DNA from 2 places in the Paenibacillus sp. CF095 genome. Region 2 is predicted to be linked to the other one. Evidence: riboswitches for the same ligand, from Rfam matches in the RefSeq annotation. Region 2 holds a riboswitch; the other holds the start of a gene.
What was found. A riboswitch is a leader RNA that binds a small molecule or an ion and turns the genes downstream of it on or off. The one in region 2 is predicted to bind FMN.

Region 1: another riboswitch for FMN. It lies ahead of BLS69_RS06190 (DMT family transporter); the one in region 2 lies ahead of ribD (bifunctional diaminohydroxyphosphoribosylaminopyrimidine deaminase/5-amino-6-(5-phosphoribosylamino)uracil reductase RibD).

What each region holds. Positions count from the first base shown of each region.
Region 1 is NZ_FMZN01000001.1:1,385,670-1,397,600, forward strand. It holds gene xerS (tyrosine recombinase XerS) at 1-87, opposite strand, end outside; gene BLS69_RS06150 (GNAT family N-acetyltransferase) at 281-769, shown strand; gene BLS69_RS06155 (SDR family NAD(P)-dependent oxidoreductase) at 849-1,622, shown strand; gene BLS69_RS06160 (aldo/keto reductase) at 1,748-2,641, shown strand; gene BLS69_RS06165 (amino acid permease) at 3,269-4,615, shown strand; gene BLS69_RS06170 (YqcI/YcgG family protein) at 4,672-5,433, opposite strand; gene BLS69_RS06175 (LysE family translocator) at 5,516-6,142, opposite strand; gene BLS69_RS06180 (DUF1989 domain-containing protein) at 6,260-6,877, opposite strand; gene BLS69_RS06185 (amidase) at 7,026-8,522, opposite strand; gene BLS69_RS06190 (DMT family transporter) at 8,844-9,824, opposite strand; FMN riboswitch at 9,969-10,122, opposite strand; gene BLS69_RS06195 (DinB family protein) at 10,207-10,707, opposite strand; gene BLS69_RS06200 (CGNR zinc finger domain-containing protein) at 10,851-11,402, shown strand; gene BLS69_RS06205 (amidohydrolase family protein) at 11,514-11,931, shown strand, end outside.
Region 2 is NZ_FMZN01000001.1:965,555-977,485, forward strand. It holds gene lysA (diaminopimelate decarboxylase) at 1-74, shown strand, start outside; gene BLS69_RS04290 (peptidylprolyl isomerase) at 324-755, shown strand; gene BLS69_RS04295 (hypothetical protein) at 863-2,176, shown strand; FMN riboswitch at 2,345-2,511, shown strand; gene ribD (bifunctional diaminohydroxyphosphoribosylaminopyrimidine deaminase/5-amino-6-(5-phosphoribosylamino)uracil reductase RibD) at 2,835-3,938, shown strand; gene ribE (riboflavin synthase) at 4,000-4,668, shown strand; gene BLS69_RS04310 (bifunctional 3,4-dihydroxy-2-butanone-4-phosphate synthase/GTP cyclohydrolase II) at 4,701-5,933, shown strand; gene ribE (6,7-dimethyl-8-ribityllumazine synthase) at 6,035-6,502, shown strand; gene BLS69_RS04320 (segregation and condensation protein A) at 6,607-7,407, shown strand; gene scpB (SMC-Scp complex subunit ScpB) at 7,376-8,032, shown strand; gene BLS69_RS04330 (DUF2953 domain-containing protein) at 8,221-8,952, shown strand; gene ytfJ (GerW family sporulation protein) at 9,100-9,582, shown strand; gene BLS69_RS04340 (D-alanyl-D-alanine carboxypeptidase family protein) at 9,713-10,900, shown strand; gene BLS69_RS04345 (nucleoside recognition domain-containing protein) at 10,932-11,558, shown strand; gene BLS69_RS04350 (spore maturation protein) at 11,565-11,931, shown strand, end outside.

The sequences.
Region 1 (11,931 bases), 420 kb from region 2:
GTCCATGAATTGCTGAACGAACCAAGGCATGGAAGGTAGTTTGTCATCCAGCTTGCGTCGATCAATCTCTTTTTGCACGTTGGTCAAGTTCGACACCTCCATGTGAAAAACATATAAGATTAATATTCAATTTAATAGTATTCTATGCTCTAGTGTACCATAATTTACATGCTCACAGCTTGTTCACCAAAGCAGGCAGTAAGTAGAGGATGCTTCCTTGCCCTTCGGCGCGTAAACCATTAAAGTAATTAGTATACGTAAAGCAGAGGAGGTGAACCGGATGAATATGAAAATAGAACTGGTTCCCCGGGAACGCAGTCAGGTGATTCGGCATTTAATGCAATTTTATCTATATGATTTTACCAAATATCTGAATATTGATGTGGACAGTAACGGCATTTTTCCGGAGTATCCGGGTCTGGAAGCATTCTGGACAGAAGAGGACCGTAAGTTTCCTTTTTTGATTACAAGTGATGGGGCACCTGCAGGGTTTGCTCTGGTGGAGAAGTTGGAGCCTGGAAGTAAGGATAACGACTACTATTTGACTGAGTTTTTTGTGATGCAAAAATATCGGCGCAGTGGAGTGGGCACTCGGGCAGCCTATGAGCTGTTCAAACGTTTTCCAGGAAGATGGAAAGTGACCCAGGTTCGTAACAATGTTATTGCGCAGGCGTTCTGGCGAAAAATTATAGGGGAGTATACTGGAGGCCGCTTTCGAGAGAAGTTCCATCCGGAACTGGGCAATCCAAGCCAATATTTTGTAACCTGATTCCAATCGGGACTTCACTTACATATAAAGCATTCTGTTTGAATGCAGAAATTAAAAAACTAATGAAGGGGTGAGTAACATGAACGTACCCACATTCCATCTTGATGGACAGACAGCACTGGTGACAGGTGCAGGGAGAGGGATCGGAAAAGCAATTGCGATTGGACTTGCCCAGTCAGGCAGTGACGTTGTACTTGTATCCCGAACGATGAAAGAAATTGAGGAGACAGCCACCTACATCTATGAACAGACAGGGCGTAAAGCGCTCGCTCTGACTGCGGATGTGACATCAAAAGGACAACTGGAAGAGACGTTTCAAGAGGCAATCTCGGAGATGGGTAGTCTGGACATTCTGGTGAATAACGCAGGTATGAACATACGGACTCCAGCACTTGAAGTAACGGACGAGCAGTGGGAGACCATCATGCAGACAAACTTAAAATCGGCTTTCTTCGCTTCGCAGTTGGCGGGTCAGCATATGAAAGAACGTGGGACTGGGAAGATCATCAACATCTCTTCGGTAGGTGGGCATACGGCTTTGCGGACAGGGGTTGTATATGGTGCGACCAAAGCTGCATTAATTCATATGACCAAAGTTCTCGCATTGGAATGGGGGAAATATGGAATCCGTGTCAATTCAGTAGGACCATGGTATTTCCGAACACCTCTGACCGAAAAACTGCTGGATGATCCCCAGTATTTGCAGGAAATTGTAAGTCGTACACCGCTACAGCGAGTGGGAGAACTGGAAGAAGTGGTAGGGCCAGTTGTATTCCTGGCATCAGATGCAGCGGGATACATAACGGGTCAGACGTTATTGGTTGACGGTGGAATGTCCATTTATGGCTTCTAAATAAATGAAGTTGGTTGTAGTTTAGAAAAGTGGGTGGCATAACCAACTCATGGGTAATAACATAGGGAAAGTTAATCATTTCTATTTATCTGTACCCAATTCACTGAACTTGGAGGAAGATAACCATGGAAACGCGCAAGTACGGTAATACTGGCATGAACGTAAGTACACTTGGATTTGGCGGAGCGGAAATAGGCAAAAATGTATCCAAAACGGATGTAGCGACATTGCTGAATAGTGCCCTCGATGCAGGATTAAACGTAATTGACACGGCTGAATGTTACGGGGACAGCGAGGAATTAATCGGTGAGGTGCTGTCACATCGGCGTGATGACTACTATTTGTTCACCAAATGTGGACATGCTGCCGGGATCGAAGGTCCAGATTGGGATGCCAAAGTACTGGAGCAAACGATTGACCGCAGTCTGAAAAGGCTGAAAACGGACTATGTGGATGTTATCCATTTGCATAGCTGCTCTGAAGAAGTACTCCGCCAAGGAGCAGTAATCGAAGTGCTACAGCGTGCCAAGGAAGCAGGAAAGACCAGATTTATCGGATACAGTGGGGATACAACAGATGCGCTATATGCGATTCAGACCGGAGTATTTGACAGCCTGGAGACTTCATTAAATATCGCAGATCAGGAAGCAATTGAACTTACGTTGCCTGAGGCAAGAAAAAGAAACATGGGTGTAATCGCGAAAAGACCAATTGCCAATGCGGCCTGGACGTATGAAACACTTTCGGAAGAGGCTTATCCATTTATATACTGGAAGCGCTTAAGTGAACTAAACTATGGTTTTCTGGGTGAAGATGCCCAGGCAGCGGTGGAAACAGCACTGCGATTTACGCTAAGTACCAAAGGTGTAGACACAGCTATTGTAGGAACAGCTAAGCCAAATCGCTGGCAGCAAAATGCTGATCTTGTGGCTAAAGGGCCACTTCCGCAGGAACTGTATGATGAGATTAGAGCGCGATGGAAAGAAATCGCCGGAGCAGATTGGACTGGGCGGACTTAAAAAATGAAGAATATTAGCGGAGCCGCCATATGGCGGCTTTTTTTATGACCAACATAAAATATTTTCAATATATGAAAAATTCATAATAGTATTCGGAACAGAGGCTGCGAGAAATTTTAGGGGATAATGCCTATACGTCAGCTTAGCCCGAAAACCGGTGAAAAAGGATAAAAAGGAAAAATCCCAGGAAGTAGCCCTTCTTATAAACAACTAAATTTATAAAAAACGACGAAGCTATTAAGAAAATACGAAAAAGAGGCAGTCTACGTTCATTTAAAAGAAATAACGACTTATTTTATAATATTTCAGCATATGAAAAATTCACAATAGAAAAATCATTTTCTCACCTTAGTTACCATCTCTCATATAGCTACATTGACGCACCACCAAGTTTAAAAGGAAAACCATTCTAAGCGATTGAAGTCAACCACTTTTTTTACGGATTTAAATAGAATTGAAAATATATCTTTATTCTGATGCTTAAAAAGCATACAGCTTAAATTTATCATCAGAATGAATTAAACATATTAATTATTATGTAAACTAATAATAATTCTTTTGGCAATACAGACATAAAACCTCCATGACCTGTAAATCGTAAGGGGATAAGGTAGAAGGAGGAGCTTCATGAAAAGTCAGCAACACCGTAAAAACGACGACGAAAAACTAAGTTGGGTCAGCCTATCCTTGTTTGGCGCGGGTTGCACACTGGGAACGGGATTTTTTCTAGGGACCAGTCTGGCGATTCATTGGGCTGGGATATCCGTACTTATATTGTTGGTGCTGGCGGCGGCAGGTACTTACTTTGTATTTGGTGCACTGGCACAGATGACCGCAGAAGATCCAAAGGAAGGTGCTTTTCGAACGTATGCAGGCGAAGCATTCGGACCTTGGGCTGGTTTTGGTAGTGGATGGATGTACTGGTTCTCTGAAATGCTCATCATGGGCAGCTCATTAACGGCACTTGGGCTGTTCTCTCAATTCTGGTTTCCCAAGTTTCCGCTTTGGGCATTTGTTGCGATCTATGCCGCTATAGGTTTGTTCATTGCTGCATTGGGAGCGAAGGGATTAACCAAAACGGAGAATATTCTTGCTGTAATCAAACTTGCTGCAACGGTTGCATTTATAGCTATAGCAGGAGCGGCTTGTCTGGGTTGGTTACCTGTAAAAGTGACACCAGAGCAATTGAAGAATGAATGGTTCCCGCATGGAGGTAAAGGGGTATGGACCGGTTTCATCTATGCATTCTTTGCCTTTGCCGGGATCGAGGTCATGGGCTTGATGGCAGCCAATCTGAAAGAGCCAAAAGATGCAGTGAAATCAGGTCGAGTAATGTTATTATCGGTGAGTACACTCTATGTGATTTCAATTGCGTTGATCCTGTTGCTTGTGCCTTCAGCTCAGTTAACTCCAGATGAAAGTCCGCTTGTCAAAGCCATGTCAACCATTGGATTAACCGTTGTGGTCCACATTCTCAACGGAATTCTGATTATAGCCGGATTTTCGACGATGGTGGCTTCGTTATATGCCATTACGTCCATGTTGGTGAAACTCGCAGAAGATGGAGATGCACCAAAGCTGTTCACAAAGACCTGGGGTAAAAAGGACATGCCAATTCAGGCATTGTGTTGCACAGCGGCTGGATTAGTCCTGTCTACGTTGATGGCATTATGGATGCCCAAGAGTTTGTTTGAATATGTGACGACAGCAGGTAGTCTGGTATTAATGTATACATGGCTGCTCATCTGCATCACGTACATTAAGAAAATGAAGCCCGTGAAGTGGAATCGCATAAAAGTATGGATTGCCATAGTATTCATTGTGGCTGCTGTGGCTGGGACAGCGATGGAAAAAGCCAGCAGAACAGGTCTGCTGGCAAGTGTGGGACTTGTGGTGTTCCTTGGGATTATCACATATGTTGTTCATAAGGTACGTGGCTCGAAACCACCGCAGTCAGCACCATCCAAACCATAAGCAAGTTTCAGCAACTTTCGTGGAAGTTGCACAACGAATTAATGAGTGCTTTAAAATTATTTCGTCAACTTGCCTAGGGCTTGCTTCATCCGCATAAAGGGACATTTGGAAGGTGTCTGCTCATCATCAGGCAGAAAATACTGTTTCCATTCCAGATTATCCTGCTGACCATACCACATCAGCGAAGGGTGAGCAGGGACAGCATCATACGAAGCGAGACGTTTGCGAATTAAGGTTTTCATTTTACGGCCAAGAGGGGTGTTGTCATTAATGGATTCGAATACCCACCGCGGTTGAAAAGCAAACATGAGATAAGGAAAATGCCGGCTGGCTCGGAGTTCATGTGCAGGAGTTGCACAGAAACAAAAGTAAGGCTCTCCGCCAAAGCAAAACTCCCATGATGAATCATGAGGATCGGTTGATATATGTTCCGGCCACGGCTCGGTATCGTGTGAACTTACCCGATTAAGCATTTGCCAGAATAACGTCTGATATTGCTCTACCGTTGTATGATCTTTCAGATCACTTGGCGTCTCACAGATCACAACCATGGAAGCGTAATGGCCAGTGTCTCTGGAGACAGGACCATATTGTCTAAGCAGATCGGCCATATCTTCGGCAGCCTGTTCTGATCGGGGGTCACACGTAAAGCCGTACCTCAAATGTCCTGACAGAAATCCCATTCGTCCAGGTACACATGGATACGTATTATCTTCATCGGCGATCATTTTACCAAATTGCGAATAAGCGTCCTGCTGCCAACATGGAAGACGCTCAAACAAGGTGTTTATTTCGTCGGCACTATACAGCTCCGCCATTGATTCCCAACTCCATTCCACATGATACCGTTACAGTATTAATGTGGGGGAAGTTGGGTGACTGTCCAGTCTGATTTTATTGTCAGAAAAAAATGGAACGTACAGCTTCGTACCCAAAATACAAACCAAATCCGATCAGGCAGATTCCCGAAATGATGGAGATCCAGCGTAATACATTTTCACTGCTATGTTTGTGGAATCGACTGGCCATTCCAGCCATAATGACATCCCACACCAGGATACCAATGAATATGCCTGAACTGTAGAGCAGCAAATGAGCCATGTCCGTGTGCTTCACAGTTGTCGCGAGAATAGAGCCATAGATCCCAAGCCAAAATAAAATGTTCAGTGGATTGGACAGGGCCATTAAAAAGCCGGAAATAAAGGATTTTCGAACAGTCGCTTCCGCAGTAGATGTACCTTGAATCCCCTGTTTCAGCTTCGAGAGCGTTTCCACTCCCGTGTAAATCAGAATAAAACTGCCAAATGACCAGAGAAAAGAGCGCATGAACGGCGTGTCCAGAAAATGGGCAACTCCAAAATAAATCAGCAGCATATACACCAAGTCTGCAAACATAGCTCCGAGTCCTAGAATCCAGGCATGCATGAATCCATGTCGAGCTCCACGGTCCAGTTGAGCTGCATTAATCGGACCGATTGGAGCTGACAATGATATTCCCAGAATAATATAACTGAACAGTACAGACATAAACACGTTCACTCCTTAACGGGTTCGACGAATTGTACCAGTAGTCACATAAAATGGGTACAAGTCATCGTATTCCCGCAAGGAGTGAATTAGAACAAACTGTGAGGATATAACACTTTAAACAGCAGGCGACTCCACATCGAGTTGAACAGGTGTACAATGATAGCCATTGCAAGAACTTTCCTCGCATGGACAAGCTGATAAACCGATGATCAGATCCATCAAAGCTTCCATTTCAACATAATCCCCTGCACATGATTCGGGAGCGATAACATCAATTTTGCCTTCACCATCTACTACGGAATTCATAAACAGATTGAAAGGATAATGTTGATCAGGGGGAGAGATACCGAAAGGTTCAAGAGCAGTATTCAGATTATTATAACAACTGGGATGGTCCTTTTTATCATATAAGACCTCATACATTTCCGGACGACAGGCCGAATTGAAAAAATCATGAATGCCTACAGTTTCACTGACAATGGAAATGAGAGGTTTATAACGGTTGGAATACAGGCATTGCCCCGGTTTAATTCTGTAATTGCGCAGGACATCGAGGGTTACCCCGGGATCAAGCCGATTATTAATATTCTGTGCATCATAAGCGACAAAGTCAACCACTTGCTGCCCCTCCAGATCAGTTATACGGATCAGTGAGCCTTTTTTCACTTTAAGAGCGTAGCCTGTCTTGGCAGGAATGTGAATAGATTGCTTATGAGATTCCGTTGAATTCATCACTGTCTCCTCCGAGGTCTTTTTACTTCAGTATGCGGAGATGACATTGCTTTCATGCACTATAGCAAGTAATGTAGGCATGCGAATATGAAGAATAAGAATAGGGTGCATGAAAGATTACTCATCAAAAACGTGTGAAATATTGCGTTTATGCTGGGAACAGCGGATTACCTTTCATCCCAATCCAGAGGTCTGATTGTTCAAGCTGTCCAGCCAGATGTAACAACCAATCTTCGCGTCCCTTGGTTGCCATCACTTGAACGCCCATTGGCAAACCTTCAGGTGTCACATGCAGAGGTACACTTATCGCAGGCTGGCCTGTCAGATTTGCAAGCTGGGTGAACGGTGTATACGTAAGACTTGGCTCAAACATTTCATAGATGAGTTGCTGCTGCTGGGTCTTGTCCAATTCACTGATTCGCATCAGATTACGGATCTGTTCGTCATGAGGTGTTAATTCCCCAATCTTAGGCGCAGGAAAAGCATTAACAGGTGTGACGTAGAAGTCATAACGCTCAAATAAGGTGGACATCTGAGCTGCAGCTACATCCCATTCAGCTAAGCTATGTACAAATTCCGCAGCGGACACCTTTTTGCCTGCTTCAGCCAGAACCCAGGATTCAATCTCCATATCATCGGAGGTCAGAGCCCGGCCCATGGACCGTTCCATGGAAGAGATCATCGCGGCCATCTCACCACTGTTCATCATGTAATAGTTCTCCATCAACCGAACTCCATTGACTGGACTCAGTTTTTCCTCAACATGATGACCTTGATCTTCCAACCAGCGAACGAGCTTGTATACAGACTCTTTGGCTTCTGCGCAGACAGGTGTACCCACGGGCGAATCCGTTGTGTATGCAATTTTCAGTTTGCGTTGATGTGGATAGCTCATATCTGCCAAGTAACTGCCTGGAAAGAGTGGAGCATGGAACGCAGCTTCGGGCTGAATGACTTGTAACGTATCAAGCAATGCAGCACTGTCCCGAACCGAGCGAGAGAGGGCAAAATCAATCGATGCGCCTTGCCATTGACGACCAACTCCCGGTCCTACAGGTGTGCGCCCGCGTGTTGGCTTCAATCCAAACAATCCGCTAAAGGAAGCCGGGATACGAATCGAACCACCTCCGTCACTGGCTCCAGCGAGAGGAACAATACCCGAAGCTACAGCCGCGGCAGCTCCACCGCTTGAACCACCTGGAGTGTGATTTATATTCCATGGATTGCGAGTTGGACCATGGAGGCGGGGCTCTGTGATATTTTTCAAGCCAAATTCAGGCGTATTGGTATGTCCTATGAAGATAAAGCCTGCATCACGGAGTCGAGTGACAAAATTGGAATTGCGTAATGCACGATGCTCGCTGAACAAACGTGAGCCTGAAGTCAGAAATTCGCCTTCCAAGGATTGCGAGATATCTTTCAGGAGCAGGGGAACACCGGCAAAAGGTTGTTCTCCAGGGCGAACCAAACCGGCTTCCTCACGTGCGCGATTTTCATATGTACGAATAACCGCATTAAGTTGCGGATTCACTTCTTCAAGGCGTGCAAACGCCGCTTCCAGCATTTCAACCGGGGATACCTCCCGGGATCGGATCAGTTCAGCCAAACCTACGGCGTCGTAGGAGGTATATGAGAATGAAGACATCATGATCGTTCCTCTCTGAATATAATTATCTGTTTATTCCATATGTCATCGTACCACCGGATTGGATAAAAGACAAAACATAGAAGAGACTTAGCGCGATGATTTTGATATTCGGTATGAGAGGAGAGAATAGAGGGGCATTTGCGATATAGAAATAAAGCACAGGGTTAATAGCTCATATTGCAAATTGAGAAAATGATCGAGTAATATCGAGTAAATTGAGTAATGGAAATAAAAAACCACTGCTCATCTAATTTGATGTGCAATGGTTTTATTTTATATTTGACTATTTGTTTATATGTGAACCTCAGATATATCTACTTAATCTGTACGCAGCTTCGGTGCAGCATCGGCCGCAGTTGATGATCTTTCCTGCTGTCTGGAAATGGCGAAGAGGGCCACCCAGATCAGGATAAAACCAAGCAGCTGCTCCCATGTAATCAGTGTACGGAAAGCAATCCAGTTCACCAACACACCCGCCATCGGGAAGCTAAGTTCCGCGAGTGTTGCAACAGATGCTTTGGTTGACGACAGACCTTTGTAATACAACAGAAGACTTAGCAAACCTGGTAACAATGCCTGACCGAGAATATTGAGGATGACAGCAGTCTGTTCACCCGTTCCGGACGGAAATGTCCATGCCGCACCTTCGTTCCACGTCATAAAAATCAGGAGCGGGAGAGCAACGACAAAGCGAAGGGAGGTGACCGTTTCATAACGCGCCTGTCCCAGCATCAATCGGCCCATAACGGTTGAACCTCCCCATAAGGCAGCAGCCCCAAGGGATAACAAGCTTCCAGCATGAATCCAGTTGTCCCAGTTACCTAATGGCAATGTGAAGCCAAATGTAAGCAGGTAGGTTCCTGCTAATGCAATGAAGAACAATCCACCGAAGCGACGAGGCAACGTTTCTTTCAGTAACAGTTTAGCCAGAACGATAGCGAAGAGTGGTTGCATTTTTTGCAATAAAAGCACCGTATTCGGATCGTTATGTGTTAGTGCCATGGTGAACAATACCGTTGCGAGTGCTGATCCTCCCCATGAAATAAAAATCACGGCAATCCAGTGGCGAGCGCGTAGGTTTTTCAGATCAGCCCGAAATTTCCACAGCACGGGTATGGCAATAAGACTGACGATGATGTGTTCCACCAGTACAATCTGCGTGGATGTCATCGTGTTTAGCAAAATAATGCGGAAGAGTGGGTCGACACCCCATAAGGCGGCGCCGAGAACTACAAGCCAGAATCCAGTATTACTTCGTTCCTTGCGGTAAACAGGTGATGCTGCTGATGTCTTTTCCATATTCAGGACTCCTTCGTCAGAACACGGAATCTTCAGTTGGCAAAATCGACAAAAGCCCCCGTTTTGGTATATACCAAATAAACGGGGGCTCATCCAAAGACATGCGTCAGGAAAGAGGCCTTCCCGAGAACGGCATGTCAATGTGTTGATCTTCTCTCATCCGGACTGTACCGTCGGCCTTGGATTCACACCAAGTCAGTCGCTAGATGTCCTTCGTTAAGAACTAATAGCGAGTCGCGGGCTGGTTCCGAAGAACATCACCGCCGGTTGGGAATTGCACCCTACCCCGAAGATCCTATTCAATTATATAGTGTGTTGAACAAGCTGTAACATTAATAAGTTCATCTTATTCCTGTAAGCGCTAGCAGTTCAAGCATTTTTTTTAGAAAACGATTTTCCAGCTTCCTTGCTGTCTGCGAAGGAGCACGATCTGACCTGCGTGATACGCATCATGGAGTACCCAGCGAGCTAGTTCGTGTGCCCATTTCTCTTCGGAGTCCATATATGCGGCTTCAAGATCTGACTCTTGTAGTGCAGCCAATTGATCTCGCAACTGCTGGGCTAATCGAGTTGTACCCTGTAGCAGTGTATTCCATCCAGCTGCATCCGTCGGATCTCCGGAATTCCCAAACGTGTATTCATTGGAGTCTACAGCAGGAAGGGTAGGCTCCTTACCTTGCATGCGACATAATAAGCGATGGTTGTAATAATACATATGGTTAACCAACTGCCAGATGCTTAATCCCCCTGAGGGTGGAATCCAGGCTGCTTGTTCTGCTGTAAGACCCTCCAAGGATTTCGACAAAGGTACAATCCAATTACATTGATCCCAAGTATCATCCTTTTGAATAAGTAACACATCTAGTGCTGTTGTTTTTGTCATTGCCTTTTCCTCCTTGCGTATAATTGTGATTTGTGATGTAACTAGCTAAAACTGATTAATGAGGTTACACTTAATATAACACATCAAAGATGAGTTGTAACCTTCTTTATTTACTTAGATGGTTACGATAAACGGAGGTATATATGGACAGGTTATGGACCGATTTTGTAAACAGCGATTATCACGACTGGCGTGGGGGAGATCGATCGGAGGACAGACTAGGGAAGGCGAGCTGGCAGCAAGATTTTCTGGAACGATGGCAACTTAACGCTTCTGTCCCTTCATCTCCAGAAGATGAGTTGTCGATGAGAAATTTCAGGAATGAATTGATGGATCTTGGAGCCCGCTTGTCTTCTGGAGAATCATTAACGGATAAAGAAAAACAATGGTTGAATGGCGTTATGGAAGCAGGGCATGTGAGAAGAAAATTGACTACAATTGATCAGGGACTGAAACTCCAACTGGTAGCTGTAGAAACGGGTTGGCATCAGGTTATGGCTGAGGTAGCTGCTGATTTTGCTACGACTTTGGTAGCGGGAGAAGGCGGCAGGATTCGGATCTGTGATAATTCGGATTGTCGCTGGATGTTTTATGATGATACCCGAAGCAGAACACAGAAGTACTGTGATGATAAGATGTGTGGAAATCTGATGAAGGTCAGAAGATTTCGGGCGAAACGTAAATCCCAAAATTGATAAATACTAACAATAACTATATAATATATATATACTAGCGAAACAATAGTCAAAAGCAGTACGGATTCGTAAGCAGGATATGATCGTCTTTCAAACCAAATCAGATGGGAGATGTGTCTTGTGCGGACAAGTTATCTGTTGAAAAATGGCTGTGTGTTGTCGATGGATGCTCGAATTGGACAGTATAAGAGGGCGGACGTTCTGATTCAGGATTCACTGATCATGGCGATCCAGCCCGACCTGGATATTCCAGATGCGGAGATCATTGATGCTTCATCGATGATTATTATGCCTGGGCTGGTGGACACACATCGGCATGTGTGGGAATCACTGGTCAAAACAGCGGGAACCAACTGGTCCTTGCCAGTCTATTTGCAAAATCTCTATTATGGTGCGATGGGAAGCAAGCTCCGTCCAGAAGATAGTTATATTGCCAACTTACTCGGTTCCTTGGAAGCGCTTAATGCAGGAGTGACAACGGTGTTGGATTGGAGCATGCCGTATTCACCTGACCATACGGATGAACTGA
Region 2 (11,931 bases):
GTGAGACGTATCAAGATATCATCCAGAATGACCTGGTACCAGCGCGCATTGGCAAACAGCCAGTAACTCGCTAATTCGTCAAAAAATAATGCGTTTCTGCATTATTCAGGATATAGGGATTTTAAATTTGAAGCAGATGAAAAGGGAACTTCCATTTTCGTCTGCTTTTTGTATATTCGGACTAAATTATGAAAAAAAGTTTCCGTTTTTTTTGCGATCCAGTCATTTTCGGTGTACACTAAGAAAAGTGCTGTAATGCTTGACCCAGGGTCATGCGTTCTGGCACCATTAACGATGGTCAATACGAAAGGAGTCATTTACATATGGCGAAACAAGCGAAAATTAAATTGGCAAACGGCGGAGAAGTTCTGATCGATCTGTTTGATCAAGAAGCTCCAAACACTGTAGCAAACTTTGAGAAACTGGCTAACTCCGGTTTCTACAATGGTCTTACATTCCACCGCGTTATCCCGGGCTTTGTAGCTCAAGGCGGATGCCCTAACGGTAGCGGTGCAGGTGGCCCAGGTTACACAATCAATTGTGAAATTAACCCGAACAAACATGAGCGCGGAACACTTGCTATGGCACATGCTGGCCGTAACACAGGTGGAAGCCAGTTCTACATCTGCTACCAACCGCAACCACATCTGGATGGACAACATACTGTATTTGGTAAAGTAACTAAAGGTATGGAGTTCGTGGACGCTTTAGAAGGTAAAGACAAAATGGAAACTGTTGAAGTTGTAGAAGCTTAATACCTTCACCTTAACTGGATCCAAACATGAAGTGCTTCTTTTATAGAAGCACTTTTTTTGTTTTTTTACATACTTGAAATCGATGATTAGAAAGGATGAATAAAACCTTGGATACGGTTACTCAGCTAAGCTTGTTAAAACAAATTTATAGTGAGCGCACGTTGTGGGATGAAGAACTGCAGGCATCGCGCCATGTCGTTCCGGATAGTCTATCGGTAAAGGATCGAGAAGCGCTTGAGGCAGCGGGGCATGAACCGAATCGATTTGTACGTCCTCAACATGATGAAACGATTACTGAGCTGAAAAAAGTTGCGAATCAATGGACACTGAATGATGCAGCGCAGGCTTTTGTATCCTCTTTGTGGTCAGCACCCATGATCTGGCGCTCGTTGCTTACGGGCAAGCTTATTGCGAGCAGTATGCCAAGTCATGAACATACGCCATATCCATCTTCGAACACTTGCAAGATCTGCGGGTTAAGTGTAGATCAAGCAACCGACACGACGCTGCAATGGTATTGGCGGATGACCAATGGAACCCCGTTGGACGGTGATCCTTTTGGATATGTGCTGGCACTTCGAGAGTTGGCTGCAGCACAGGAGCTTCCAATACCCAATGATTACGACCGTTGGACATTCCGTGCGGTGTTAACGGTGCTGCGCGAATTACCTCCCAAAACACGCTACAGCAAGGCAGCAGTAGCGCTCAAGAAGGAACGTCTTTTGCCTACACAGAAGGAATATGCTTACCGTGATTTGCTTGAGACGTTAGCTCTGATTGGCATATTGGATACGCCGGAACATCCTGGAATGATCACGGAATTCACCACTTACATGCAACGTGACGCACGCCCCAATGTTCGGGTTGAGGTACAGGCGCCTCTGGCATGGTGGGACTCATCTGTAGGAATCAATGAGAACAACCTGAACAAGATATTTCATGATTTTGATCTGAATAATATATCTCTTGCGGATAAGCCTGATGAGAGTCCAGTTGTAAAGGACACGATCTTAGGAGCATTGGAGAAGAAGAGAAGTGTTCGCGGAAAAGTACCAAAGGCATCTCCTGATGCAGGTACCGGGGAGGTACAGTCTGGAGATGTGTATGCTGTTCGGGTCCGGGAAGGTGTATGGGTGACAGTATACTGTCATGAAGTCAGAGACAAGCGTGTCATCGTTGAATATTTGGATGGTGTCTTTCCAGAGATGCCGGGAAAAGCAGATTTGCATGGAACGTTTCGACCGAGAGCGAATGGACGCTGGAAATGCTCGGCTATTGCGATTGATTCCACAAGTTGGGTCAGAAGGGTGGCAAGAGAGTTCCCGCTTCCGACTTCGCCCCTGCAAGAACCTGATCGCACTCCATTCCATAATGCCAAAGAATTAAAGCATATGGCGAGCTGGTGTTTTCCTGATATGTAGAATGCTGCGATGGATGTGAAATGTGCCTCCAAACAAAAACCGTACCTCCTTGAGAGGAAGCGGTTTTTTGTTGTTTCTTAGCTTATTAAAAGTTAGTATGTGACAAAAAGGAACAAAAAACAATTGATTTTTTGGCATTAAAGTGCTAACATCCAAGTAATAACGAAAGCAATCCTTCAGGGCAGGGTGCAATTCCCTACCGGCGGTGATGCAGGAAGTGTAAGGACACATGTCCAGCACTTGATGCAAAGTCCGTGACCTGTCTGCCTGTGGCAGATGGCTGATCTGGTGTAATTCCAGAACCGACAGTATAGTCTGGATGGGAGAAGGAGAGGTGCAGACCTAACAGGTTTGCATTCAGCAGGAGTATTGCTGTACAGTCTAGATTGGTAATGTCTTGCACTGTGCAGGGAAAATCCGGTTACGCCGGACAGTTCCATACATATGCCACACTATAAAAGCTCTTTACCTGTAATTGATGTTCATTAAGGTATGTGTCTATTTTCACTTGCCCGAAATGAAGTTTTGGGCAAAGTGTTGGCGTGCTGTATCCATTTCACTCCTGCTGGTGACATTTGTCTCTCATCATCCCCATCGAACTGATTGTTCGACGGGGATTTTTTAATAAAAAAGACTTTAAACCGCGGGGTGAACGGATTTGGAAATGATCAATGATGAATTTTATATGGCACTAGCATTGGATATGGCGGAACGAGCACAAGGACAGACGGGGATTAATCCGGTCGTTGGATGTGTAGTTGTGAAAGAGGGTCGTATTGTAGGTCTGGGGAGCCATCTGAAACGTGGAACCGGTCATGCGGAGGTGCATGCCCTTAACATGGCAGGCAGCGATGCAGAAGGAAGTACGGTATACGTTACACTTGAGCCCTGTAGTCATTATGGCAAGACGCCACCTTGTAGTGAACGCCTGATTCATGAAAAGGTAAAACGTGTTGTCGTATGTTGTGAAGATCCAAATCCGCAAGTATCCGGCAGAGGCATCAGCATGCTTCGTCAACAAGGCATTGAAGTTGAAGTTGGCGTACTGCGTGAGCGTGGAAGACGCATGAATGAAAAATTCATTAAATTTATAACAACGGGTCTACCTTTTGTGACACTGAAAACGGCTACTACTTTGGATGGCAAAATTGCTACTCGCAGCGGAGACAGCAAGTGGATCTCCAACGAGCCCGCTCGTGAGATTGTGCATGCCCTTCGTCATCGTCACCAGGGAATTATGGTTGGCGTCGACACAGTGATTGCCGATAATCCGGAACTTACAACCCGTTTACAAGTGGAAGGCATTAGTCCGGTGCGCATTGTGGTGGATTCCAAGTTGCGTCTTCCCGTAGGTGCCAAAATGGTTAAGGATGGTCTTGCTCCAACATGGGTTCTCACCACAGACGAAGCCAGTCCTGAAGCTGCTGAACGTTTGGAAGCTTACGGTGTTGAGATTATACGCTGTGGTCCTGGACCACGTGTGGATCTGTTAAGCGGACTTAGCAAGTTGGGTGAGCGTGAGATTGGTTCGATTTTGCTTGAAGGTGGGGGCACTCTGAATGGAGCCATGCTGGAGGCACGGTTGGTCGATCGACTGCTCATGTTTATCGCTCCGAAGATTGTAGGCGGTTATGATACACCTGGAAGCTTCCGCTTCGAAGGTGTGGAACGTATGAATCAGGCGATTCAATTGAATCAGTTGGAGATCGAAAAAGTTGGAGATAATATCAGCATTGGCGGTATTCCGGTGTGGCCTGAATAAATAAATGAATTTTAAAGAAACAAGTTAGACTCTTTATAAATTGAACAAGGGAGGCGGCAGCATGTTTACCGGTTTGGTGGAAGAAGTCGGTCAGATCCGGCGTATTGGTCGGAAAGGCGAAGCGATGGTCCTGAATATCGGAGCTTCCGCCATCATGGACGATCTGAAAATTGGTGATAGTGTAGCAGTGAACGGCGTGTGCTTAACTGCGACAACGCTCGAAGGTGGAGGTTTTACCGCCGATGTAATGCCTGAAACCTATCGCCATACCAATCTCAGTCAGCTGCAATCTGGCAGTAAAGTTAATCTGGAGCGGGCCATGCAATCCGGCGGGCGTTTTGGCGGACACATCGTTCAGGGCCATGTCGATGGTACCGGAGTGATTGGCAGTATAACACGTGATCAGAATGCGATTGTGTTTGAGATCAAACCTGATGATCACCAGTTGTTCAAATATCTGATTCCCAAAGGATCGGTTACACTGGATGGCATTAGCTTGACCGTTGTCCATACATCGGATACCGCATTCACGGTTTCCATAATCCCGCATACCATTGGTGAAACTGTACTAAATGTGAAAAAGACAGGGGATACCATTAATATCGAATGCGATATTTTGGGCAAATATGTGGATCATCTGCTCCAGTATGGGAGAGGACATCGAGAGACGGGTGCTGGCAAGCCGCACAGTATCAGTGAAGATTTTCTCGCCAATCACGGATTTGTATAAATAGAGAACAGAAATTAACTGGAGGTGGACCCATGTCAGAACAATCCATTTTGGATACGATAGAAGAAGCTATATATGATCTCATGCGTGGTAAACCCGTCATTGTTGTGGATGATGAAGATCGGGAGAATGAAGGCGATTTTATCGCTTTGGCCGAAAAGGCGACACCTGAAGTCATTAATTTCATGATTACTGAAGGTAGAGGTCTGGTCTGTGTTCCGATTACACAACAACGTGCGGACGAACTGAATCTGAAACCGATGGTTCAACAAAATACGGATTTCCATGGAACAGCCTTCACCGTCTCTGTGGACCACAAAGATACGACAACAGGTATCTCGGCACATGAACGCTCTATTACCGTGAAAGGTCTGATCGATCCTGAAGCGAAAGCTGGGGACTTCCGTAAGCCTGGTCACATGTTCCCGCTGATTGCAAAAGATGGCGGTGTACTTCGTCGTGCTGGGCATACAGAAGCGGCCGTAGATTTGGCCATTATGTGTGGTTCATATCCCGCAGGCGTGATCTGTGAAGTGATTAAGGAAGATGGCACAATGGCCAGACTTCCGGATCTGCAGGAGATTGCCCGCAAACATGATCTGAAGCTGATCAGTATTCAGGACATGATTCGTTACCGTAACGAAAAAGAGCAGCTGGTCCAACGTGAAGTGGCTGTACGTATGCCAACGGACTTTGGCGAGTTTCAAGCGGTGGCTTATACAAACGCTGTGGACAACAAGGAGCATGTGGCTTTGGTCAAAGGTGAAATAGATGGTTCCAAACCCGTACTTGTACGTGTGCACTCTGAATGTTTGACTGGTGATGTATTCCATTCCCATCGTTGTGACTGTGGTCCTCAGTTTGATGCGGCACTCAAACAGATTAACGAGGAAGGCAACGGCGTACTGCTCTATATGAGACAGGAAGGCCGGGGCATTGGGCTAATCAACAAACTCAAAGCCTATAAGCTGCAAGAGGAAGGTCTGGATACGGTGGATGCAAACCTGAAGCTGGGATTTGCTGCCGACTTGCGTGATTACGGGATTGGCGCTCAAATTCTGAAAGACCTTGGGGTTCGTCAGATCAGACTGCTTACTAACAATCCTCGTAAAATTAAAGGCCTTGAAGGATATGGACTTGAAGTTGTAGAGCGTGTTGCGATCCAGATGGAAGAGAACGAGGACAATACAGTGTATCTTCATACAAAGCAAGCAAAGCTGGGGCATATGCTCAAGTTTGATGATATCGAACAAAACGAACAGTAAATATATTTTATATGAATAACGTTCACCATGTAATTTATGGAAGAGATTAATTAGGATTTCCGTTACTTACATTACATTATACCGTTAGGGAGATGACTTGAATGCCACAATTTTTTGAAGGACATTTAGTATCAGAAGGATCCAGATATGGAGTTGTTGTTGGACGTTTCAACGAATTTATCACCAGTAAATTGCTTAGCGCAGCGCTTGATGCATTCAAACGTCACGGCGTGCAGGATGATGAAGTGGATGTAGCCTGGGTTCCAGGTGCGTTCGAAATCCCTCTGATTGCGCAGAAAATGGCGGAGAGCGGCAAGTATGATGCGGTGATTACCTTGGGAACTGTCATTCGTGGATCCACTACGCATTACGATTATGTGTGCAACGAGATGGCTAAAGGGGTAGCAGCAATTAACCTGAAAACTGGCGTGCCTACAATCTTTGGATTGGTTACGACAGAAAATATTGAACAAGCGATTGAACGTGCCGGAACCAAGGCGGGCAACAAAGGTTGGGATGCAGCTACGGCGGCAATTGAGATGGCAAACTTGACGAAACAGCTAAAATAGTGCTTATTTAATAGTAGTGCCCTGCTTTGCGCAGACGAACACGGGAAACCGGATTCGGACGGCTTAGCAGGGTTTTGTATTTTTCTGGCGGGAGGATTCGTCTAGTGACGGTAGTTACATACAAACTGGAGACTTTTGAAGGGCCTTTGGATCTGCTGCTTCATCTGATTGATAAGGCTGAAATTCATATCCAGGATATTCCCATCAGCGATATTACCGATCAATACATGGCGTATCTGCATTCGATGCAGGAACTGGAACTGGATATTACGAGTGAATTTCTGGTCATGGCAGCAACATTGCTGTCGATCAAGAGCAAACTTTTATTGCCCAAACCACCGGTCATTGAGGACTTCGAGGATTATGATTTTATGGAAGAAGAAGATTATGATCCACGTGCAGAGCTGATTGCACGTCTGATAGAATATCGCAAGTACAAGGGAATTGCGCGTCATCTTCATGAACGGGAGTGGGAACGTAGCCTTATATTTTCCAAAGAGCCCGAGGATCTGCGCCCCTATATGCCCGTAGAAGCCCAATCGAACCCGGTTGAGGGTTTACACACCTCTGACCTGATTGCAGCCTTTCAGAAGGCGCTACGTAAGGCTGAGAAGCGCACAACTGTAACCCGAATCAAACGGGATGAGATTTCGGTTAAGGACCGGATACGGGATGTCATCGGCGCTTTGGAAAGTATGGGGCCGGGAGGCAGACTGTTATTCTCCAAGTTGATGGACGAGCATATCTATCGCCATGAGATTGTTGTCACTTTTCTGGCGGTGCTGGAACTGATGAAGATGAAGCAGATTGTCTGTTATCAGGAACGGATGTTTGAGGATATCGTTATGGAGTGGAGAGGGGAAACAAAGAATCATGGATTTTCCGAAATTGAAATCGATTATTGAAGGCCTGCTGTTTTTGTCCGGAGAAGAAGGTCTGAGTATCAAACAAATCGCCGAGATCGTCGACCAGCGAGTGGAACTTGTAACGGACGCGATTGAGGAGATGATTCATGAATTTTCACAGCAGGGACGAGGTGTACAGATTCTCAAGATCGCTGGTGTAGTGCAGTTGGGCACCTTGCCTGACCACGCTGTATATTTCGAGAAACTGGCATACTCTCCCGCACGAACGTCCTTATCCCAAGCGGCTCTGGAGACGCTGGCCATTGTGGCGTATCGTCAGCCGATTACACGGGTAGAGATTGAGGAAATCCGTGGTGTAAAATCGGAGCGGGCCATTCATACGCTTGTGAATAAGGATTTGATTATTGAAGTGGGACGAGCCGAGGCGATCGGACGACCAATTCTGTACGGAACGACCAAGTCATTTCTGGATTATTTCGGACTGGCTTCAATTAAAGACCTTCCGGAACCAGGCTTGTTCGAAGATTCGGAAAACCTGGAGGAAGAGACACAACTGTTATTCAACAAACTGGATCTGCAACAACTGGAACCGGAAAGTGCTGATCCGGCGGATGTTCTAAGTCATATCGACAGCGAAGATGATAGTACGGATTCTTCACTCTAATTTGCAAGCTCATACTAACCGACACCCATCAGTGGAGTCGGTTTTTTTGTGCATTGTTTTAGAAAAATGGTGAATAGAACAGTTTCCAAACAAATATCTAATGGGATTTTTAGGTCAGACGTGAATTTTTTCCTATTCAGAGTGTCATACTAGACGAGAAAAGAATTGAGGGCTTGGAGGTAAGGCCTGTGTGGATTTGGCTTGGAGGAATCGGTTTGTTGTTCGCATTGCTGATTGCCGCAGTCCTCATCTCAAATGTTCATGTACATTTTACATTCAGTAAACATAAAAGTGATGATTACGCCAATATTAATGTTCGTTTTCTCTATGGAATTGTGCGGATTAACTATGAGATCCCGAGTATTGTTTTCCGCAATATGAAGGAAGGTTATCTGGTCAAGACCGAACAATCCATGAATCATTCGAGAGGCGAGGCCCAGGGAAGTGAGCGGGTCAACAAACGCAAAGTCAAGAAGTGGACTAAAGATGTGAAAATTATGCTTAGGGCAACGGACGCGCTCAAGCTGTGGCTTAAGCAAACACTCACACGCGTACATATGACCCAACTGTCCTGGGCTACCCACATCGGCGTTGGTGATGCAGCATATACAGCGGTGCTGACGGGCTGGGTGTGGAGCATTAAGTCCATTATTATTGGTTTTCTCACCTATCAGATCCGCTTTGATAAAACACCCGTGCTTCAGGTTATGCCGGTATGGTCCGATGAAATGGAATTTAAGACGGAACTTGATTTCAGAGTGAAAATTCGGATCACAGCCGTTCTGATCGCTGGAGTTACACTACTCACCCGTGTGCTTCAAGTCGAAGGCGGATGGCGGATGTGGTTCAAGCTTCTTCAGGAACAGCGCCGCAGGCATAAGGAGAAACAAAAGAATAAGCTTAGTGGGACAACAGTATAAAAACCCATCATAGTCGGTCTGTTTTTGGGAATGTAAGGTTGGGGTTTGGTGAGTGTATTTAAAATGCTTATTACATAAGTCCCTTCAAGTTTGGGGATGATATGGTTAGATCAAACCTAGCTTACATTGAAACTGGAGGGAATTTAAATGTCAGATCATCCAATTCAAGGCTTAATGGAAACCGCAATGGAAAATATCAAGGCCATGGTGGATGTCAATACAATTGTTGGCGATGCAGTTGAGACACCAGATGGTACCGTGATTCTGCCAATCAGTAAGGTGGGATTCGGATTTGCTGCCGGTGGTAGTGATTTTCACGTTAATGGAGAAAGTAGTGGCAAAAGTGGTGCTACGGGTACCTCTGCAGAACATGCGAGTTCAGCTAAAGTTGCTTCTCCGTTTGGTGGCGGTAGTGGCGGCGGTGTATCCATACGTCCTATTGCGTTCCTGGTGGTAGGTAAACAGGGGGTACACATTGTACCACTTGATAACTCCACACATCTGTTTGAGAAACTCATTGACTCCACCCCTTATGTTCTGGACCGAATTCAAGGCATGTTCCAACGGAATACAACACCAACGAATACTACAGGTGTACCGGTTACACCAGATCCATCAACGTATAGCTGAATCATTTCGTCATGATCCCTCCCGCATCCAAGCGTGAGGGATTTTTGCTGTTTTTGCCCTATGGGACATACTCCAAGTTGTCCGAACATAAGATAGTACAAGATTCCAAGTGACCCGGAGGAATGAATTGATGCGAAAAATAACGAAAGTTCTTGCATGCATGCTTATCCCTGTCTTTTTGCTGTCTTCATTAGGGGTTACTCAAGCCCAAGCAACAATTCAAGGTCCGTCTACACATGCGCAAAGTGCCGCTCTCATTGATGTCACATCAGGCCGGATCTTATACAGCAAAGATGGGGATAAGGAACTGCGGATTGCCAGTTTGACCAAAATCATGACGGCGATCGTAGCGATCGAACACAGCAAGCTGGATGAGAAAGTGAAAGTGTCTCCCACGGCATTTGCCAAAGAAGGATCGTCTCTCTATCTGAAGTTAGGTGAAGAGATGACACTCGAGAACATGTTGTACGGGCTAATGCTCCGTTCAGGCAATGACGCGGCCTCTGCAATAGCGGAACATGTAGGTGGTTCGGAAGAAGGTTTTGTTCTGTTAATGAACAAAAAGGCAGAGCAAATCGGTCTGACACATTCCCACTTTATGAACCCTCATGGACTGGATGCAGAAGGTCATTATTCCACAGCCAATGACTTGGCCAGATTAACGGCATATGCGTTGCACAATCCGGTGTTCAAACGCATCGTAGCCACGGAAGACAAATCCGCACCGAATCCCAATGAAAGCTGGGAATACTCCTGGCACAACAAAAATAAAATGCTGCGGATGTACGAAGGTGCAGATGGAGTGAAAACCGGTTACACCAAGAAAGCTTTCAGATGTTTGGTCAGCTCGGCTACACGCAATGGACAGCAGCTCGCCGCGGTAACGCTGAACGACGGAAACGATTGGAATGATCATGCTCGGATGCTAGATTTCGGGTTTGAGTACTTCCCGTTAGTAGAGGTCGCCAAGCAAGAACAGCCTGTGCAAAATACAGATGTCGTTACGGGCCGGGGATTCTGGTACCCACTGGCTAAGAGTGAACAAGGTTCATTGACCAAAAAGTTGATTCTGCACGCAAATCGCGCCCAATCGGAAACGGAAGGTAATAAACCATCAACAGACCCTACGTTTGGATTGGCAGGACGCATCGATATGCAACTTGACGGTAAACTTGTTGGCTCGATTCCGGTGTATCGCAAAGGTAGTTTTATTCCTCCGGAACCGAAGACAGCCGAGGCAACGCTGGGTGGGATCGGAGACGCTACTTCCTGGGCAGCTGCATGGCGTGCCGTGTTAAGCCACCTGTTGTCTCCTTAGCTAAATCGTCATTGAAGGGAGGATATAATCCATGATTAATCTAATTTGGCTGCTCATGATTTTAATCGGTTTTGCTTTTGCAGCCGTCAACGGCAATATCGAAATTGTCACGCAAGCCGCTTTTGATGGGGCGGCAACGGGAGTCACGGTCTGTTTTGGACTGATTAGTGTGCTTGTGTTCTGGATGGGTATGATGAAAATGGCTGAGGATGCTGGCCTCCTGGCCCGGATTGCCAAGCTGCTCGGTCCGGTTGTGGGCTTCCTATTCCCCGATGTGCCCAAAAATCATCCGGCGATGGGTTATATTCTCTCCAATATGAGTGCGAATCTGCTGGGGCTAGGAAATGCGGCTACTCCGATGGGAATTAAAGCCATGCAACAACTGCAGGAGCTTAATCCGGACAAACAAACCGCTTCTCCTGCGATGTGCACCTTACTGGCTCTGAATACGGCTAGTATTACCATTATTCCGACAACGCTGATCGCCATCCGCTTAAACTATCATTCCGCCAATGCAACAGAGATTGTGGGAACAACATTGATGGCTACCATTATCGCTACACTTGCTGCTATAATCGCCGATCGCTGGTATCGGAACAGGGCTTTACACAAACCGCCGCGCGTACCGAAAAGTGGCAATCCCGGCATGAAAGGATGAGCACCTTTGTTAACCTTCATCAACTGGATCTCCGTCTGGGCCATCCCGGTTATTATCGCGTTTGTTCCATTATATGCGTTTACCAAAAAGGTCCCGGTTTACGAATCCTTTGTTGATGGGGCCAAGGATGGTTTCTCTACTGCAATCAGTATTATTCCGCATCTCGTGGGCATGATGGTCGCAATCAGCGTATTTCGTGCCTCGGGTGCACTGGATTTTGTGATTAGCCTGTTCGCTCCGCTGGTGTCCTGGATGGGTGTTCCAGGCGAAGTGTTGCCGCTCGGAATACTGCGTCCTTTGACTGGGACAGGCTCCCTGGCGTTTACAACCGATCTGATCAAAACCCATGGTCCTGACTCCATGATTGGACGTA